DNA from 3 places in the Bacillus sp. PK3-037 genome. Region 3 is predicted to be linked to each of the others. Evidence: predicted binding sites of a transcription regulator. Region 3 holds the regulator's gene; each other region holds the start of a gene.

Region 1 (6,799 bases), 980 kb from region 3:
TTAATCATCCACGTGTCCATCACAGGGCCGCGGGATGAGAAATCGGCAACCTGTTCACCGAGCGCTTTTGAGACCGTCAACTTGAATGTTGCTTTTGTCTCGCCTGCTTTCACGGCACTGACGAGTTTTTCACCGTCTTCTAATGAAAGCTTAATCGTTGGCACAGACATCCCTGGCACATTGGATTCAATTTCTCCAGAGAGGTTGTTATACACAACCATGCCGATGGCGCCTGCTTTTTTGGCGTTTTCCGCTTTATCCACAAAAGCAATGCTGCCCCGTTTGACAAGTGCCACTTTGCCCTTCAGATCTTTTCCTTCAAAGTCCTTTTCTTCGCCGAGGCCAGCGTCGACAAGCTCAACCTCTTTATTGTGAAGCGCCTTGACGTCCTCTTCTTTGTCATAGCCCATGACCTTTGCTGAAGAGTAAGAGCCGAATGAGACGGCGTATTCATTGAGCGGAAGCTGCGTTGCGCCGACAGAAATCGCTTCTCTGGATGTGCCTGGCGATCCGACTGTCCAGCCGTTTGGTCCGCTGTTGCCATTTGATGTAACGGCGACAACGCCTTCTGACATGGCCCAGTCAAGCGCTGTGCTCGTCGCCCAATCCGGGTTGTTTAACGAGTTTCCGAGAGACAGGTTCATCACATCTGCTCCGTCCTGAACAGCACGTTCTACACCGGCGATGACGTTTTCTGTTGTGCCGCTTCCTCCCGGTCCGAGAACGCGGTAAGCGAGAAGTGTTGCATCAGGCGCTACGCCTTTAATCGTACCGTTTGCAGCGACAGTTCCGGCCACGTGTGTTCCATGGTCAGTGGCTCCGCCTCTTGGATCGCCTGTCGGTGTTTCTTTCGGATCGTAATCATTGTCTACAAAATCGTATCCTTTATATTGTCCGAAGTTTTTCTTCAGATCAGGGTGTTTGTACTCAACCCCTGTATCAATAACAGCCACTTTGACGCCTTTCCCTGTGTAGCCTAAATCCCATGCATCGTTTGCACCGATATATGGCGCGCTGTCATCCATTTGCGGAGAGACAGCGTCCTCGGAGATGGTGATGTCTTTCTCCTTGATATTGTCTGTTTTGTAAGTGACGTTCGGGTACACAGCTTTAACGTCATCTACTGCTAGAAGTTTTGGAATTTCATTAGCTGGAAGCTTCATAGAAAATCCGGAGAATACCTGCTCATATTCTCGTTTTACTTTTCCGTTTTTCACCGCTTTCACGGCTTTATTTTTTGCTTTTGAGCGGGCGTTTTTGAGCTTGCTTTTCGTTTGGTTTACTCCCGCTTCTTTCGCCTCTGCTAAGGATTTTTCTTTTAATTCCACAATCACCGTTGTTTGTTTGCTTGTTGTCATGTCGATATCACCGAATACCTCGGCCTTTTCCAGGTCCGCCGATCCTTTTGAAGAAACCGGTGCTGCCTGTACACCTGTACTGCCTGTGGATAACGTAAAGAATAAAACCAAACCTAGAAGCAGAAAACGAATACTCCCGTTTTTCAATGTGTTTCCCCCTTTGTGTTTAGCAAAAATGTTTAAGATCTAGTATATATTTCTTGAAAATTCAAAAAAATCCTTGTGTCATTTGGACCATTTATTGGATTTTGGTTGTGTATAAGGAAGGAGTTATACACAGAACCCTGTGTATAAGTGAATAAAGCTGTGTATATATATAGTTGGGAATGTATGTTCCTATACAAAATATAGAAAAGGTTTGTGGACATGTGGATATCTCTTGTGATTAAGTTGTTCTTATCTTTGGGATAACTTGTGTATAAACTTTTTAAAGCGGTTCTCCAATTTTCATTTCATTTCTTTCAGCTTTCAACAAAACTTCTTAAAACTAGTTTGTTTTTTCACTCATATTGTGACAAAGAATTCTCTTTCCACGGTCTATCATAGAGTCATGAGTTTTGCTAGAGCTGCTAGTTTGCGAGAAAAGAAATCGGCCGTCTTTTCCTGTGAGCTGCGGCTGAAAAAACGGGCTGCTAAAAAGGCTGCCTGCCAAAAAGAAGCGGAGGGATGTTTTTTTATGAAACGTTTGCTTGTATCTTTACGGGTGTGGATGGTCTTTTTGATGAACTGGGTGGCGCCGGACCGAAAACATGCGGCTGCCGCTATTTATTCGGCTCAGCGTACATATCAAAGAAAAGCGGCGGTGCAAGCCGCAGGACTGGTTTCGTTTTATGAATGGCGGATGGCTGTGAATGACGAAGAAAAACAGGAAGCGAAAGCCGCCGCTCTCTATAAAAGAAGATGTCTGCAAGCCTTCAAGGAATCGCCAAAGCAGGAGAGGGCCGGCCCGCATCTTTACATGGCGGTCAAAAGGAGGTAAAATCCCAGTCATAAAAGCTAATTGGCGGGAGAGAGAGCCTCTTGAAAATCTATAAGGTATTAAACAACAATGCGGCTTTAATCAAAGAGGATGATCAGGAAAAAATCGTCATGGGTCCGGGCATCGCTTTTCAAAAAAAGAAAAATGATCTCATCCCTATGAATAAAGTAGAAAAGATTTTTGTCGTGCACGACGAGAATGAAAAATTCAAGCAAATCCTGCAAACACTGCCTGAGGAGCATATTGACATAGCTGAGGATATCATCAGCTATGCGGAAGGGGAGCTCGCGGCGCCGCTGAGCGACCATATTCATATCGCGCTTTCTGACCATTTGTCCTTTGCGCTCGAAAGGATTCAAAATGGGCTGCTTGTGCAAAATAAATTATTGCATGAGATAAAGGCGCTCTATAAAAAAGAATACGAGATCGGCCTGTGGGCGATCGGACATGTAAAAGAGACATTGGGCGTGTCTCTGCCTGAAGATGAAGCGGGTTATATTGCCCTTCACATCCATACGGCAAAGATGGATGCAGAGAGTATGTATTCAGCGCTGAAGCATACGACGATGATCAAAGAAATGATAGAGAAAATAGAAAACTATTTTAATCGAAAGGTGGATGAAAACAGCATTTCCTATCAACGCCTTGTCACGCATTTGCGATACGCGGTCAGCCGGTTGGAATCAAATGAAGCGTTTCATGTCATGGACGAAGAGATGCTTTATTTCATCCAAAAAAAGTATTCATTTGCCTATCAATGTGCGCTGGAGCTGGCGGAGTTTCTGAAAAATGAATATCAATTACATTTGCCGGAGTCCGAGGCCGGCTATATCACGCTGCATGTCCAGCGTCTTCAAGATCTCTCGGAATAACCGCTTTGACTTGCAGGGAGTGATCTCTGGAAGTTTTTTTATTGATCGGCATTCAGCGTGTGATACATCCAGCCCATCATCACAATTCCTGCGGCCAGATTGCCGAGTGTAACAGGAATTAAGTTTCTCACTGCTCCCGCCAGTGTGACTGTATCAGGATGATCGATCAAAAGTGAGATCGCAAATGTGCACATATTGGCAATGCTGTGCTCAAAACCGGAAATAAAAAAGCAGAAAACGAAAAGCATCATGGCAAACAGCTTTGCCCCTTCTCCTTTGAGGGACATCGGAATGAAAAAAGCGAGACATACAAGCCAATTGCACAGCATTCCTCGGAAAAACAGCTCTGAGGCAGGCGGCTCCATCTTGTGCTCTGCCAGATGAATCAAAAAGGAATGGGATGCCCCCTCGAAAAGCCCGGTGGCGCTGATAAGAATCGCAAACAAAACAGCTCCGATCAAATTGCCGGTATAGCTGAAAACCCACAGGTACAGGGTGTCGCGCCAGCGGATTTTTTTCCGGAGTGCGGTATAAGTGAAATAAAAGGTGTTGCCGGTGAATAAATCCCCGCCACCGTAGGCAATTAATACAATAGCAGCTCCGAATGTCACAGCTGCAGCCGGAAAGGCAAACGGTGAGTCGGCAATAGAGAAATAGCTGCCTGTTTTGCTTGCGGCTGTAATGCCAAAACCGATAAACATGCTGGCCAAAATGGATCTGAGCAAATAACTGATTTTGCTTGAAACGAATATGTTTTGTTTTCTTAAAGCATACTGTTCAACCTTTTGCAGTGCTTGAGTTTCCATTGTCTTTTCCTGCTTTCTTTGAGAGATGAGCATAGTATAGCATGATATTGTGAAATGTTTCACAATTAATATTTACGACTTTTTGTCTAAATGTTTTACATCACTTTTTATCTAAAAAAACAGTTGACGAAAACGCTGTCATCAATTATGATGAAAGCGTATTCTTCATTCGAATAAGCGGGATTGTGACTGGTAAAGCAGGCAAGACCTAAAATTTGCGTAAATGAAAAAGGATCGCTGTGTCCTTTCTTCGTTGGCGAATTTTAGGTCTTTTTTGTTTAAATAAAGGGGGAAAAACAGATGGATTACAAAGAGACTGCAAAACGCCTCATCGAGCTTCTCGGAGGAAAAGAAAACATCATCAGCGCGGCTCATTGTGCGACAAGACTGCGTTTAGTGATCAGGGATGAATCAAAGATTGACCAATCACAAGTGGAAGAGCTTGAAGGCGTCAAAGGCGCTTTCAGCAGTTCAGGCCAATACCAGATTATTTTTGGAACAGGCCTTGTCAATAAAGTGTATGACGCTTTTTCTAAGGAAGCCGATGTAGAGCGTGAAGAACATGTGAATCACCAGGATGCTGCTAAAGAGAAACTGAACCCTGCGGCGAGATTTGCGAAAACGCTTTCGAATATTTTTGTTCCAATCATTCCAGCCATCGTAGCCAGCGGTCTGTTAATGGGGTTATTGGGAATGATCAATGCCTTTCATTGGATGAGTAAGGACTCTGCGCTGCTGCAGCTCCTCGATATGTTTTCAAGCGCGGCATTTATCTTTCTGCCGATTTTGATCGGGGTCAGCGCTTCAAAAGAGTTTGGAAGCAATCCGTATTTAGGAGCGGTCATCGGGGGAATCATGATACACCCCACTCTGTTGAATCCATGGGGTCTGGCGGAAGCGTCACCTGATTATATGCATCTTTTCGGGTTTGATATCGCGCTTCTCGGTTATCAGGGAACCGTCATCCCTGTTCTGCTGGCTGTTTATGTCATGAGCAAGGTAGAGAAATGGACAAGAAAAGTGGTTCCGCATGCGGTCGATTTGCTTGTTACGCCTTTTGTTACTGTCATTGTCACCGGTTTTGTCGCATTTATTGCCATCGGTCCTCTAGGAAGAGCGCTTGGCTCCGGTATTACTGTTGCTTTAACATATGTGTACGATCATGCCGGTTTTGTCGCAGGCCTTCTTTTCGGCGGCACCTATTCACTGATCGTCCTGACAGGTGTTCATCACAGCTTCCATGCGATTGAGGCGGGGCTTATTTCAGATCTTGGCAGGAACTATTTATTGCCGATTTGGTCTATGGCGAATGTCGCCCAAGGCGGGGCAGGCCTTGCCGTCTTCTTTTTAGCGAAAAAGGCAAAAACGAAGGAAATCGCTCTTCCGGCGGCATTTTCTGCTTTTCTTGGTATTACTGAGCCCGTCATTTTCGGGGTGAACCTTCGATACCGGAAGCCGTTTATCGCCGCGATGATCGGGGGCGCGTTGGGCGGCGCGTATGTCGTATTTACACATGTTGCTGCAAACGCTTACGGGTTAACAGGCATTCCGATGATCGCCATTGCAGCACCGTTTGGCTTTGGAAATCTAGTAAACTATATGATTGGAATGGTTATTGCAGCAGTATCAGCATTCATTGCGGCGTTTGTCATGAAAATTAACGAAGATGAGGAGAGAAAAAAATGACGGCATATGATCAGGAGCTGCGTCGCCGGGCTTATGAAGAAGTTGAGAAAAAAGAACATATCGCTGACAGCGATCCGCACCGCCAGCACTTTCACATCATGCCTCCGGTTGGTTTGCTGAATGATCCAAATGGCGTTGTGTATTGGAAAGGAGTCTATCATTTGTTTTTTCAGTGGCAGCCGTTTCAGACGGAGCACGGCGCAAAGTTTTGGGGGCATTATACGACAGGCGATTTTGTGAATTGGAAGCGGGAAGAGATTGCGCTGGCTCCGAGTGATTGGTTTGATAAAAACGGCTGCTACTCGGGCAGCGCTGTTGTCAAAGATGACCGGCTCTATCTGTTTTACACAGGAAATGTCAGGGATCAGGATGGGAATCGGGAAACGTATCAGTGCCTTGCTGTATCGGATGATGGGCTGACCTTTGAGAAAAAAGGGGTTGTCGCCCGCCTTCCTGAAGGCTATACAGCTCATTTTCGCGATCCGAAGGTGTGGGAGCATGAAGGAAAATGGTATATGGTGATCGGTGCACAAACGGAGAACTTGAAAGGCCAAGCTGTTTTGTTTACTTCCGATAACCTGACAGAATGGGCGTTTCTTGGCCCGATAACAGGTGCCGGGCTCAACGGACTGAACGGACTGAACGGTTTCGGGTATATGTGGGAGTGTCCTGACCTGTTTTCTCTTCAAGGCTCCGAAGTGCTGATTGTCTCGCCCCAAGGACTTGAAGCTGACGGCTACCATTATCAAAATGTGTATCAATCTGGATATTTTGTAGGCCGGCTTGATTATGAAAAAACGGGGCTGATGCATGCTGCGTTTACGGAGATTGATCAAGGCTTTGATTTTTACGCGCCGCAAACACTTGAAGACGATCAGGGACGCCGGATACTGTTTGCGTGGATGGCTGTACCTGATCAGGATGAGAAGGATCATCCGACGAAAGATTATCACTGGATTCACTGCATGACGCTGCCGAGACAGCTGACGCTATCAGGGGAGAAGCTGATTCAGCAGCCGCTTCCTGAGCTGAAAGCGATGCGGAAAAATGGGCAGGAAGTTCAAATCAACATGTATGGATCGTCTGGTACGCTGCCAG
Region 2 (6,799 bases), 1.1 Mb from region 3:
TACGGTTGTGACATAGACATCTTCATTGTCCAGGACCAGTTTTTTAATAGGCAGGTCTCGCTCAAGCACTCTGTTTCCCTCATTTGAGAAATAAGGGATTCGAACCGTGCCGATTTCGTCCTCTATGCCGAGCACCGAAAGCCGGGGTTCAATCGATTCGCCTGTTTCTTCATCTATCATGTGCAGGTTCCATTTCTTTTGGGCGTCCCAGCGGGAGCCCATTGTTCCTTGCGGGATCGCGAATGCGCTTGTACGTTCATTCCACACCGCAGGCTTCCACTGATCATGCCCCGTCTGCCGCCCGATGTCCTTCGCGTGAAGAAAACGCCCGGCCGTATACACGCCATCCTCTTTAGTTAGAGTGACAAAGAATGGGAAATCCGTATATTGCTTTGCGTACTCTATGAAACGCTCTGTCTTCTGATTAACGTAAAACTCCTGCAGGATCACATGCCCCATCGCCATCGCAAGCGCGCCGTCTGTTCCTTGGCGGATGCTCAGCCAGTCATCCGAAAATTTAGAGGATTCCGCGAAATCGGGGCTGATTGAGATGACCTTAGCGCCTTTGTAGCGGGCTTCTGCCAAAAAATGCGCATCCGGCGTCCTCGTTAACGGCACATTGGAGCCCCATGTGATGATATAGCCTGAGTTGTACCAATCACTGCTTTCCGGGACGTCTGTCTGGTCGCCCCAGATTTGCGGCGATGCCGGGGGAAGATCCGCATACCAATCATAGAAACTGAGCATAGGGCCGCCAATCAAAGACATAAACCGCGAGCCTGACGCATGGCTGATCATGGACATAGCCGGAATCGGAGAAAACCCGATATTCCGGTCAGGGCCGTATGTTATAACCGTATACAGCAGAGAAGCAGAAATCAGCTTCAGCACCTCCGGCCATTCAGCGCGCACAAAGCCGCCCTTTCCCCGCGCCTGTTTATAGGACTTCGCTTTATCCGGATTTTCAACGATCGATTTCCATGCTTCCAAAGGATTTTGATGAGCCTGCAATGCTTCCCGCCACAAATTGATCAGGACACCGCGCACGTATGGGTATTTCACACGCAGCGGGCTGTAGATATACCATGAAAAACTGGCCCCTCGCGGACAGCCTCTCGGTTCGAAATCAGGCATATCCGGTCCGGTTGATGGGTAATTCAAGTTTTGTCCTTCCCACGTGACGATGCCGTTTTTCACGTATATATTCCAGCTGCAGGACCCTGTGCAGTTGACACCATGGGTGGAGCGGACGACCTTATCGTACTGCCATCTGTTTCTGTATACATTCTCCCAATCACGATCTTCATAGGTTGTTTGGCTATGTTTATTTGATTGATGCTCAATAGGAGAGAAATAGTTTAATCTCCTAAACAACGGACTCATTTTCTTTTTTTTCATGAATATTTCACTCCTTCCGAGTCAGGTATTCTAAGTTCACTATATACAGAGGCAGGATGTTTCCTTGTGAACTATGTCACACACTCCCCTTTTTTCACAGAAAGTTCACATGAGGAAGAAGGAATTGAAATATCGAACAAAAAACCCGGTTCCTTTTAGGAATCGGGCTCAGCGTTTTCGTCCTGAGATCTATGCATATATCGCAAAAACAGCTCATAAGAGAAAAAGACATTTTGCTGGAGCATCACCAGAAAATTCATTTGCAGCTGCGGATAATAGGACATGATTTTCTTTAATATGTAAAAAGGGATATTGAGCATAAGAATGTCTTCGGATGTTCGGACTGAAATGAATGGAGATAAGAACATCCCGCCTTTTTCATCAATCGGAAACACATCGCCTTTTTCCCACAGCGCCACGGTTTGCGACCCTTCAGGCAGCCTGCTGTCAATAAAACGAATACTGCCTTTTAATACAATATAAATGGATTGAGAATGGAGAAAAGATGGATCCTGATCACATGAACCGCGGATAAACGTCCCGTTATTCAACAATGTTTCGACAATGGATAGAGGCACTTCATTAAACATAGGAAGTTGTTTCAAAAAAAATAAATAGTCACACTGATTCATAGGGAAGCCTCCTGTGCTAAGGATAGCTTTAGTGTAGCCCGGCCGATCCATGACAGCAGTGATGTATTTCACAGATGATATGATGAATGTCACTTATTGGCGGTATTTTTGCTTTTATAATGAAACAAGAAAGGAGTGTTTCGATGAAGGCGCTTATTCCGAAGCAGCACGGCGCTTGGGCCATGCTGCTGATTCCGTTTTGCCTCGGTATGGTGAAGGGAGGAGCGGTTCTTTGGCATATCCCCCTATTTTTAGGCTGGCTTTTTCTTTATTTGGCTGTTTATCCTATTACGCTGGCATTAAAAAAGAAACAAATCAAACCCTATCAAAAGTGGATATTTTCTTACAGTTTTCCAGCCTGCAGCTTTTTGCTTGCCGCCGTCATCCATAAGCCGTCTTTTATCTGGCTTGCCTTTTCTTTGCTGCCGCTGTTTCTCATTCATGTGTATTATGCCCGGCAAAAAAATGAACGAGCGCTGCTGAATGATTTTGCGGGCGTCTTATTCTTTTGTACAGGCGGACTCGCCAGCTGCTGGCTGGGGACGGAGACTCTTGACGGCTGGGCATGGTTTATTTTCGCACAATCTGCTTTGTTTTTTATCGGAAGTTCATTTTATGTGAAGTCGGTGATCCGGGAGAAGAATAATAGAGTATTTGCTTACTGGTCGTGGGGCTATCACCTGATCCTCCCCTTACTTTCCGCAGCTCTCGGAGGTGGATGGGCCGTTCTCGCCTTTATCCCCAGCAGTTTGCGTGCATGGTTTTTTCATGGAAAGAAGTGGCCTGTTCAAACGATCGGCATTCTTGAAATCGTCAATGCGAGCTTCTTTTTCGCCATCATGTGTATTTGGCTAACAAGATAAAAACAAGGACATATTGCTGTCCTTGTTTCCTCTTAATCAATATTGCAAATCTCTAACGGGCAATTTTCGCACTCAATCTCACACCGTAAATAGTCCCGCTGATGCAGTACAATCTTTCCGGAATCCTCTATTGAAATAACCCCTTGTTTGCGGAGATCACTCAGCATGCGGTTGACGCTCTCTCTTGCAGCCGCGCAAAATTTCGCCAAATCCTGGTTTGTCAGGGCAATGTTAATGAGAATGCCGTCACTCCGGTTCACCCCATAGCTGTTTGACAAGCGTATGAGGGTGGAGTAGAGCGCCCCTTTTTTGCCATGAAGAAGAAGGTCTCTGATTTTGGATTGAATTTTGCGCAAATGGGTGCTCATCCATTTCATAAATTCAAATGTCAAAGCACCGTTGTGGATAAGTTCCTTTTCAAGTCTGCTTTTATTGATGACGAGCACTTCGCCATCCTCCAGCACTTTTGCACTGAGCATATATCTCGGTTCTTCTGTGAAAAGTGTTAATTCACCGACAATATCATTTTTTTGGCAGATTCTAAGCGTCAGGTCTTTGCCGTCAGACGTCAGCTTCCCGATTTCAATGAGTCCTGACTGAATCAGATAAAGCTCTTCTGCATCCATTCCTTCTCGAAACAGGTATGTGTGTTTTTCGATTTTTCTTTTTGTGCTGATGGATTCCAGCAATTGATGAAGATCACTGGAAATAAGATCCTTATCAGATGTTCGAACAGAGAGAAAGTTCATGAGCTCACCTCGAAGAAAAGTCACGTTGTGTATCTATTGTAACGTGAAATCATTTGCGCTTTTCAGAAAAAACTTACAATCTCGTGAATTCCCCATCGCCGGCGGCCCGTCAGTTTACGCTGTGCCCGCTTCTCTCTGTGTGTGTTTTCATTCTTTCCTGCCAATACATCCATATGACAATGACAAAGCTTGCTAACGCTACTTCCGAAAGCGCCATAAATCCGATGGCGTATTGTCCCGTCGCCTGAAATACACTCGCCAGGATCAGCGGAGGGAAAAAGCCGCCTAATCCGCCCATGGCAGACACAACTCCGTTGGCGATTCCCGCCTGCTTAGAAAAATAGAAAGGAACCAGTTTAAAAACCGTCCCGTTTCCAATCCCGGAGCACACCGCAACCGTTAACGCCCCAAAGGCGTAAATGCCGATCGTCGGCGAAAACGACAGGATGACGCCCGATAATGTCAGGCCTGCAAAGACAAACATCAGGATGCGGAGCGGACTCACTTTATCAGCCAGCCACCCGCCCGCCGGCCTGAGCAGCGTGGATACAGCAATAAAACCTGCCGTCCGCAGCCCGGCATCCGCAGGACTTAGATCAAACTGCTCAACAAGAAAGTTTGGCAGATAGATTGTAAAAGCGACAAAGGCGCCAAACGTAATAAAATAAAAGAGACTCAGAAACCACAGCACATGATTTCGGTAAACGGCTTTGATCTGAGTCTTTACGGACACCTTCACTTTCTTCTCATGCCGGTCACCGAAGAAAAAGTGCAGCAAAGCAAATAAAGCCAGCAGAACCATATACATTTGCACCGTACTTTTCCACCCCGCCGCTTGAGCAATCACGGGAGCTGCAAATGTAGTGATCGCGGTTCCGATATTCCCGGCACCGTAAATACCGTTTACAACGCCATGTTTTTCTTTAGGATAGTACTTCGGAAGAGATGTAACCCCAATGGAAAAAACGGCTCCCCCAATCCCTAAGAAAAAACCGCCCGCGATTAAATCAAACAGGGAATCTGCCATACTGATCCAAAATACAGGGAATAAAAGCAATATAAAGCTAATCATAAAAATGATCCGCGCGCCAAACCTGTTGGTCAAATACCCCAGCGGAATGCGGAGAAGCGATCCTAATATAACGGGTATGGCCGTTACCAGGGAGATTTCGCCTTTGCTCAAATGAATATCTAATGTGATTTGGGAAATAAGTGACGAAATCAGCACCCAAACCATAAACCCTGCCACCAAGCTTAATGACTGCAGCGATAATTGAAAGTGTTGACGGTTAATCATTCGGCTTGCCCCTTTCACTGATTCAATAATCAGCCTTATCATACAAAAACTCGGCAAACAGGATTGTGAAATACATCACACGTTTTCCTCATAAAAAAAAAGGACAAAGCCCGAAGACTTTGTCCTTACATCATCATTACATTTTTTCCGGAGCCGATACGCCAATCAGCTGAAGCGCGTTGTTCAGCGTGATTTGTGTTGCTTTCATTAAAGCTAAGCGCGCACGGCTTTTCTCTTCGTTTTCAGGGTCGATGACTTTCTCCGCATTATAGAAGCTGTGCAGAGCTGAAGCCAAGTCATAAATATAATTCGTCACACGGTGAGGAATTCGTTTTTCCGCCGCTTCCGCCACTGCCTCTGGGAAACCGCCGATTGTTTTCAGCAGGTCATATTCTTTTTCTGATTGAATAGGGCTGAAATCAAGATCTGCCGCCGGCTTAAGTCCTTGCTCTTCCCCTTGGCGAAGCATGCTGCAAATGCGGGCATGTGCGTATTGCGCATAATACACAGGGTTTTCGTTAGATGTTGATACCGCAAGATCTAAGTCAAAATCCATATGCGTATCAGCACTGCGCATCGCGAAGAAATAACGCACGGCATCAAGGCCGACTTCGTCAATCAGGTCGCGCATCGTTACCGCTTTCCCCGTCCGTTTGCTCATTTTCATTTTCTCGCCGTTTTTGTAAAGGTGCACGAGCTGAATGATTTCTACTTCCAACGTTCCTTTTTCATAGCCAAGCGCTTCGATTGCCGCTTTCATACGCGGGATGTAGCCGTGGTGGTCGGCGCCCCATACGTTGACCAGCTTATCAAAGCCGCGGTCAAGCTTGTCCTTATGGTAGGCGATATCAGGAAGCAGGTATGTGTATGTGCCGTCCTTTTTGATCAGTACGCGGTCTTTGTCATCTCCGAACGTTGTGGAACGGAACCAGGTCGCACCGTCTTCCTCATAGACATGGCCTTTCTCACGCAGCGCGTCCAGCGCCTTATCGATTTTTCCGTTTTGGTACAGTGATGTTTCAGAATACCACACGTCAAACGGCACGCGGAAGTTTTCCAAGTCTACGCGAAGCTTCTCCAGCTCGTATTTCAAACCGTACTCACGGAAAAATGCGAGGCGTTCGCTTTCTTCTTCGTTCACGAAACGGTCGCCGTATTCCTCAGCGAGACGCTTTCCGATTGAAATGATATCCTCGCCGCGGTAGCCGTCCTCCGGCATCGGTTTTTCCAGTCCAAGCGCTTCAAAGTAACGGACTTCCACAGAAAGCGCCAGGTTGTTAATCTGGTTTCCGGCATCGTTAATGTAGTATTCGCGGCTCACATCGTAACCCGCTTTTGCAAGCACATTGCACAAGGAATCGCCGACAGCCGCACCGCGCGCGTGGCCTAAGTGAAGGTCCCCCGTCGGATTTGCAGATACGAATTCCACTTGAACGCGTTCGCCGTTTCCGATGTTTGTTTCTCCATACGCGTCTCCCGCTTCCAATACAGACGGGATCAGCTTCGTTAAATATTGATTGTTCATATAGAAATTGATAAAACCAGGACCGGCGATATCAAGCTTTTCAATAGAAGCCTTTCCTTTATCAAAAGAAGCGACAATCTCCTCAGCGATTTGGCGCGGCGCTTTTTTCGCGATTCTCGCGAGCTGCATCGCCATATTTGTTGAATAATCGCCGTGTGTTTTATCCTTCGGTGTTTCTAAAATGACATTTGGAATCTGACTTTCTTCAGCCAGTCCCGCTTTCAGAACGGCTGCTTTGATTTCTTCTTTCAGCACGTCCTTCATCTGTTCCGCAATGTTCATGCGTGAGTTCCTCCCTCATACGTGATCGTCATATTATGTAAATGCTGCTGCTC
Region 3 (6,799 bases):
CATTTCTATATGCGAGAACCAAACGGATTTGGGTGCCGATTTTCGCCCATGTAATGATGAATACTTTCGTCGTCATCATGCAGCTTGAGCCTGTTCAGAAATACCTTGAACAGCAAAGCACACAAATGCAATTGATTATTGGAGGATTATTTTCATGAGAAACCCGATAGTGTGGGGAATGATCTACTTTGCCGTAGGGTGCATCTTTACTTATCTCGCCGCAAGCTCGCCAGGCAGCATGTGGTCATTTTACTCCATCCTGCTGATGGTATTCGCTGCATACAATATCAGCATTTCTTTTAAGATGTTCGCCTTTTCATTTAAAATAAAGAAGAACCAGAAATAAAGAAAATCCATTTCTCTTCTATGAGAAATGGATTTTTTATGTTGGCTAAGAAGAAACGTCCTGATCGGCAGTACTGTTTTTCTGCGCTTTTCGATAGGCAGCCTTCGATATTAAAATACTGATTTCATACAAAATCAAGAGCGGAACAGTCACCATCATGTGAGACAAAAGCTCAGGAGGTGTAATCAGAGCAGCAATCACAAGCAGCGTAAAGTACGCATACTTTCTGATTTTCGCTAAGAACATCGGTGTCACAATTCCAAGCCTTGTCAAGAACATAAGGATGACCGGCATTTGAAACAACAGTCCAAACGGAATCGTCAGCTGCAGAAGAAAATGAAAATATTCATTAATTCCAATCACCTGAGTGACATTCAAATCCTGAGAGATCCGTTTCATAAAATCGACAACAAAAGGAAATAAAATATAATAGGAAAAAGATAAACCCGCTAAAAACAGCAAAATAGAGATCGGAATGTAGCTGAGCGTTACTTTGCGCTCCTTTTCATAGAGGCCCGGGCTCACAAAAGCCCAAATCTGATAAAGAATAACCGGCGAAGTCAGGACAATCCCGATGATAAACGCAAACTGCATAAACACATAAAGCGGGTCTGTCAGATTAAACGCATTGAGCGTGAGCTCCTTCGCTTCATCCGTTTCTTGCAGATACACTATAATCGGCTTCGCTAAAAAAAATCCCGCGATAAAGAAAACGACAAACGCCAGCGCCACAACCAGCAATCGTTTTCGAAGCTCCGCAATATGCTCCAGCAGCGACATTTGATTCACTTTCATTTGTGTCATCCTAACTTACTGATTCTCTTTCTTTTTTTCCTCATCATCACTCGCTAATCCTTTAGTAGCGTTTTTGAATTCACGAAGTGTGTCTCCAGCCGCTTTTCCCAACTCAGGCAGCTTTTTGGGACCAAAGATAATCAGAGCAACGATTGCGATAACAGCAAGGCTTCCAGGACCGATCGGCATATTTGGGCTCCTCCTTTCCGGTTACTCGATTTCCTCTAAAACAGAATAATGCTTCAAGAAATAAACCAGTGACTGAAGCTCTACAGCTAAATCTATATGATGAATTCGAATGTGTTCCGGCACATTCAAACGGGCCGGCGTAAAATTAAGAATACCCTTAATTCCCAACGCAACCAATCTGTCAGTAATCGACTGAGCCGCAACTGCGGGCACTGTCAGAATGGCAACTGATTCGCCTTTTACATGTTGTTCAAGATCATCAAGGTTAAAGACGGGCACACCGCCTACCTCAGTTCCTATTTTACTCTCATTTATATCAAAAGCCATAGAAATTTTTGTGTTATTATTTTTTGTGAAATTATAGTGAAGAAACGCTGTTCCTAAGTTTCCGACACCAATCAAGATAACGTCTGTCATTTCATCCTGATCCAGCGTTTTTCGGAAAAATGACAGCAAATAATCGACATTATATCCGTATCCTTTTTTGCCAAGAGCTCCAAAATAGGAAAAATCCCTGCGAATCGTGGCAGAATCAACCTTTACGGCATCGCTGAGTTCAGCGGATGATACACGCTGTTTTCCTGACGCATGCAGATTCTTTAAAAAGCGATAATAAAGCGGCAGCCGTTTTGCCGTCGCCTGCGGAATTTTTGATTGATCCTTATTCATTTTTGGTCCTCCAAATTATACTCGGATAGTTCTCTTTTAAAGTCACCGTTTTTTCCGCCTGTCTTTTCCAGCAAGCAGGTAGGGCCGATGACCATCCCCTTATCAAGCGCCTTGCACATATCGTAAACAGTAAGGGCACACACCGATGCAGAAGTTAGCGCTTCCATTTCCACACCTGTACTCCCTTTCGTTTTGACCTGTGCTTTTATATGAAGTATAACTTCTGTTTCTTTTATTTTCCAGTCAAACGAAATATCGACCCCGCTCAAGGATAGCGGATGGCACATCGGAATGATATTTGATGTTTGTTTCGCAGCCATAATACCCGCAACCTGAGCGACAGCAAGTACATCTCCTTTGCCGATATCATGGCTTTTTATTTTCTCGTACACTTCACTCTTCATGTGTACGCTTGATACAGCCGCCGCAGTACGGACAGTCGAAGATTTTTCGCTGATATCCACCATCTGGGCTCTGCCCTGTTCATTAAAATGAGAAAATCCATTCATAGTAAAAACTCTCCTTAAACAGATCATACACTATTTTCTTCTCTATGTCTTATTCGGCCAATGTATTGTTTGCTGAGTTCTGGTTCATAAGCTACACTTAACTTATTATAGCAGAGGTGAAATAATATGATGATCTTACAAATTAATCAGCTTTCCAAATCATTTGGTGCTGATACTATTTTAAACAATATAAAGCTGGAAGTCAGAAACCGTGATCGCGTCGCAATTGTAGGAAGAAACGGCGCTGGGAAATCTACACTCCTTAAAATTATCGCAGGTCACCTTTCATATGAAAAGGGTGAAATGATCAAGCCGAAAGATATCACAATGGGCTATTTGGCCCAGCATACCGGCTTGGATTCTAAGCTTACCATAAAAGAAGAGCTGCTGACTGTTTTTGATCACTTAAAAGCGATGGAAAAAGAAATGCGAAACATAGAAGAAAAAATGGCGGCAGCTGACCCAAGTGAACTGGAAGGCATCATGAAAACCTACGACCGCCTTCAGCAGGAATTTAAAGATAAAGGCGGCTATCAATATGAAGCAGATGTCAGATCTGTGCTGCACGGTCTCGGCTTCAGCCATTTTGACGATTCAACACAGGTGCAAAGCCTGAGCGGAGGTCAGAAAACAAGACTGGCTTTGGGTAAGCTTCTGTTAACACAGCCTGACCTTCTCATTCTAGATGAGCCGACCAACCATCTGGACATTGATACGCTGACATGGCTTGAACATTATTTACAAGGCTATTCAGGCGCGATTCTGATTGTTTCTCACGACCGCTACTTTTTAGACAAAGTGGTGAACCAGGTGTACGAGGTATCAAGAGCGGAAAGCAAAAAGTATCACGGCAACTACAGCGCTTATCTCGACCAAAAAGCCGCGCAGTATGAGAAAGATATTAAAATGTATGAAAAGCAGCAGGATGAAATCACCAAGCTTCAGGACTTCGTAGACCGAAATCTGGCGAGAGCCTCAACGACAAAAAGAGCACAAAGCCGCCGGAAACAGCTTGAACGGATGGACGTCATGTCAAAACCGCTCGGCGACGAAAAATCAGCAAATTTTCATTTCGATATTACAAAACAGAGCGGGAACGAGGTCCTGCGGGTTCAGGACCTGACCATCAGCTATGAAAACCAGCCGCCGCTTCTGACAGATGTGTCGTTTAGGCTTACAAGAGGAGAAAGCGCCGCTCTTGTAGGTCCCAACGGAATCGGAAAATCAACCCTGCTGAAAACATTAATAAACACACTGAAGCCGGATCAAGGAACAATAGCATACGGCTCAAATGTCAGTGTCGGTTACTATGACCAGGAACAGGCTGAGCTGACTTCCTCTAAACGCGTCATTGATGAGCTGTGGGACGAGTATCCGGAGCTTCAAGAGAAAGAAATCAGAACGTGCCTCGGAAATTTCTTATTCTCCGGGGATGATGTGCTTAAACCCGTCCATTCCCTAAGCGGGGGCGAAAAAGCAAGAGTGGCCCTGGCAAAGCTGATGCTGCAAAAAGCTAACTTTCTCATTCTTGATGAGCCGACGAACCATCTTGACTTAGACAGCAAAGAAGTTCTCGAAAACGCCTTGATTGATTATCCGGGCACATTGTTATTTGTCTCACATGACAGATATTTTATTAACAGAATCGCAACAAGGGTATATGAGCTTTCTCCAAACCATATTGAAGAATATCTCGGAGATTACGATTATTATACAGAGAAAAAAACACAGCAGCTGGAATTGGAGAAAATGAAACAGCAAGAGGAAACTGAAAAAGCCACGGCTGCAATGAAATCCGACTCTAAACGTTCTTATGAGGAAGAAAAAGAATGGAAAAAGAAAGAACGCCAACGACTCAGACGCATAGAAGAAATTGAAACGACAGTTCAAACCATAGAAGAAAAAATCAGTCACAATGATGAATTACTTTGTGATCCGGAAGTATATCAGGACCATGAAAAGGTACAAGCCATCCACGCTGACAACGAGAAACTCAATCAAGAATTGGAAAACCTATTATCAGAATGGGAAGAACTATCCACAGAAGAAGATTAAAAAAGTCAAGCACCTCTTTTTTAGAGGTGCTTTTTATCCACAGAAAATAACCTTATAAGCAAACAAAGAAAGCGGTTTATACACAGTATCCACAAAATATTCTGAATTTATCCACTTTATTAACAGTCTCTCAACCCCTTTATCCATCTATATCTCTATAATTACTCACAGATATGTGGATAAATTGAGAATTATCTGTTAATAACAATAAAAAAGCCTCACGCCATTATGTCGTGAGACCTTGGTAAGAAGTCAGTTCAAGACCAGGCTGGCCATTCATATCATATGATCCGCGAATCCCTTTTTCAAAAGCAATTGTACCGGCCGCAGCAATCATTGCAGCATTATCTGTACATAAGGATAGCGGAGGAATGATGAGCGCTGTCCCCTCATGCTGGGAAAATTCCTTCTGTAACGCAGCTCTGAGTCCTCTGTTTGCAGCTACTCCTCCGGCCAAAAGAACCTGTTTGACACCATATTCCTTTGCAGCGCGTGCCGTTTTTGTCACTAAGACATCAATGACGCTATTCTGAAAACTGGCAGAAAGATCTTCCGGCGCAATTTCCTGTCCTTTTTGAGCCGCATTATGAAGCGTATTGATCACAGCTGATTTCAGCCCGCTGAAGCTAAAATTATAAGAACCTTCTTCAAGCCATGCGCGAGGCAGAGGAATAGTGTCATTCCCTGATTCCGCAAGCTTGTCAATCTGCGGTCCGCCTGGATACGGGAGACCCATCGTTCTCGCCACTTTGTCATACGCTTCCCCTGCTGCGTCATCGAGTGTTTCCCCGATCACTTCAAATGAACCGTGTTCTTTCATATAAACCAATTCCGTATGGCCGCCGGAAACGACCAATGCAAGCGCTGGAAAAACAATTTCTTCTACCAGACGGTTTGCGTAGATATGGCCCGCTATATGATGGACTCCAACTAACGGAATCTGATGCGCAAAGCTCAATGCTTTAGCGGCGTTTACCCCGATGAGCAGTGCTCCCACCAATCCCGGGCCTTCAGTAACTGCAATCGCATCTATGTCACAGTATGTCATGTCTGCTTTACGGAAAGCCTCTTCGATCACTAAAGTGATTTGCTCCACATGATGTCTTGATGCAATTTCCGGCACAACCCCTCCGAATCGTTTATGGCTTTCAATTTGAGAGGCCACAACGTTCGAGACGATTTCTGTTCCGTTTTTGACAATAGCTGCTGCCGTTTCATCGCAGCTCGTTTCGATTCCTAATATATAAAGATCTTTTTGCTCATTCATTTATCGTCACCCACATAATTAACGCATCTTCCCCGTTATCAGTATAATAGTTCTTTCTTATTCCGCCGGGCTGCATCCCGAACTTTTTATATAAACTTTGAGCAGGGTGATTGGAAACCCTCACTTCAAGCGAAAGCCGCCTCGCCTCTTTTTCTTTACAAAGCTCGAGAGCTGAACGAAAAAGTGCTTCTCCTAAAGACTGGCCCCTATACTCTGGTTTAATCGCTATATTTGTGATTTGGGCGTCGTCCATCACAATCCAAATCCCGCAATAACCCGCGATACAATCGTCCTTTTCAATCACGAGATAGTGGGCATACGGATTTTCAAGCAATTCATGATAAAACGAATCCTTCGTCCAGGGAGACGTAAAGGAGGATGTTTCAATTTCGTATACGTGATCAACATCATCAAGCTGCATTTTTCTGACTGCTGCTTTTGTTTTCATCCTATCACCCTACTTTTGACTTTCAATCCATTTCGCTTCAGCTTCTGCAAGCCGTAAATAATCCGGCACAAGCCCGTGAATATCAGCAGCTTCCCTATCTGCACCCAAGTAAGCCAATTCGGAAGGGCGGGGATTATGCTGAGCCGCAGCCCCAATGATTCCATTTGTCCCTAATACATCCAATACCGTCTCCTCGTGTATGGATGTATCATGACCTAAAAACAAAACAGGGCGATCCTTCTCTTTTAGCATCTCCAGCCACTCTGTCAGCATCACATTTTGATCCGGCACAGCCTGTTCTAAAAGACCGTTTTTATATTCATAAAGACCTGTATACACCTGTCCGCGTCTCGCATCAAATATAGGGCTGATCAGACCGTCAAAGTGACGTCCATTTGCAGCCAGCACTTCAAGACTTGAAACAGCAGAAATTGGAATGTTTAAAGACCAGGCAAGTGTTTTGGCAATGGTTACACCGATTCTCACCCCTGTGTACGAGCCAGGACCTTTTGCGACAACAA

What was found. Region 3 encodes Rex, which represses fermentation and respiration genes when NADH is low (regulators of the CRP and FNR family bind a similar motif). Its sites were predicted from a motif close to TTGTGAAATATTTCACAA; they were not measured.
Region 1: the regulator Rex is predicted to act here: its motif matches at 4,063-4,080, upstream of M1D69_RS01800 (formate/nitrite transporter family protein).
Region 2: the regulator Rex is predicted to act here: its motif matches at 5,003-5,020, upstream of M1D69_RS02240 (nitrate/nitrite transporter).

What each region holds. Positions count from the first base shown of each region.
Region 1 covers NZ_CP096408.1:341,271-348,069, forward strand. The annotation lists gene M1D69_RS01785 (S8 family peptidase) at 1-1,505, opposite strand, end outside; gene M1D69_RS01790 (hypothetical protein) at 2,035-2,337, shown strand; gene sacT (sac operon transcriptional antiterminator SacT) at 2,379-3,209, shown strand; gene M1D69_RS01800 (formate/nitrite transporter family protein) at 3,248-4,015, opposite strand; gene scrA (PTS system sucrose transporter subunit IIBC) at 4,316-5,701, shown strand; gene sacA (sucrose-6-phosphate hydrolase) at 5,698-6,799, shown strand, end outside.
Region 2 covers NZ_CP096408.1:424,936-431,734, reverse strand. The annotation lists gene M1D69_RS02260 (nitrate reductase subunit alpha) at 1-1,398, opposite strand, end outside; gene M1D69_RS02255 (Crp/Fnr family transcriptional regulator) at 1,554-2,030, opposite strand; gene M1D69_RS02250 (YwiC-like family protein) at 2,174-2,893, shown strand; gene M1D69_RS02245 (Crp/Fnr family transcriptional regulator) at 2,926-3,642, opposite strand; gene M1D69_RS02240 (nitrate/nitrite transporter) at 3,752-4,939, opposite strand; gene argS (arginine--tRNA ligase) at 5,076-6,746, opposite strand; gene M1D69_RS02230 (DUF1934 domain-containing protein) at 6,743-6,799, opposite strand, start outside.
Region 3 covers NZ_CP096408.1:3,491,207-3,498,005, forward strand. The annotation lists gene M1D69_RS17915 (CPBP family intramembrane glutamic endopeptidase) at 1-158, shown strand, start outside; gene M1D69_RS17920 (DUF4305 domain-containing protein) at 155-346, shown strand; gene tatC (twin-arginine translocase subunit TatC) at 392-1,150, opposite strand; gene tatAY (sec-independent protein translocase protein TatAY) at 1,157-1,330, opposite strand; gene M1D69_RS17935 (redox-sensing transcriptional repressor Rex) at 1,352-1,999, opposite strand; gene moaC (cyclic pyranopterin monophosphate synthase MoaC) at 1,996-2,508, opposite strand; gene abc-f (ribosomal protection-like ABC-F family protein) at 2,635-4,563, shown strand; gene tsaD (tRNA (adenosine(37)-N6)-threonylcarbamoyltransferase complex transferase subunit TsaD) at 4,790-5,830, opposite strand; gene rimI (ribosomal protein S18-alanine N-acetyltransferase) at 5,823-6,278, opposite strand; gene tsaB (tRNA (adenosine(37)-N6)-threonylcarbamoyltransferase complex dimerization subunit type 1 TsaB) at 6,288-6,799, opposite strand, start outside.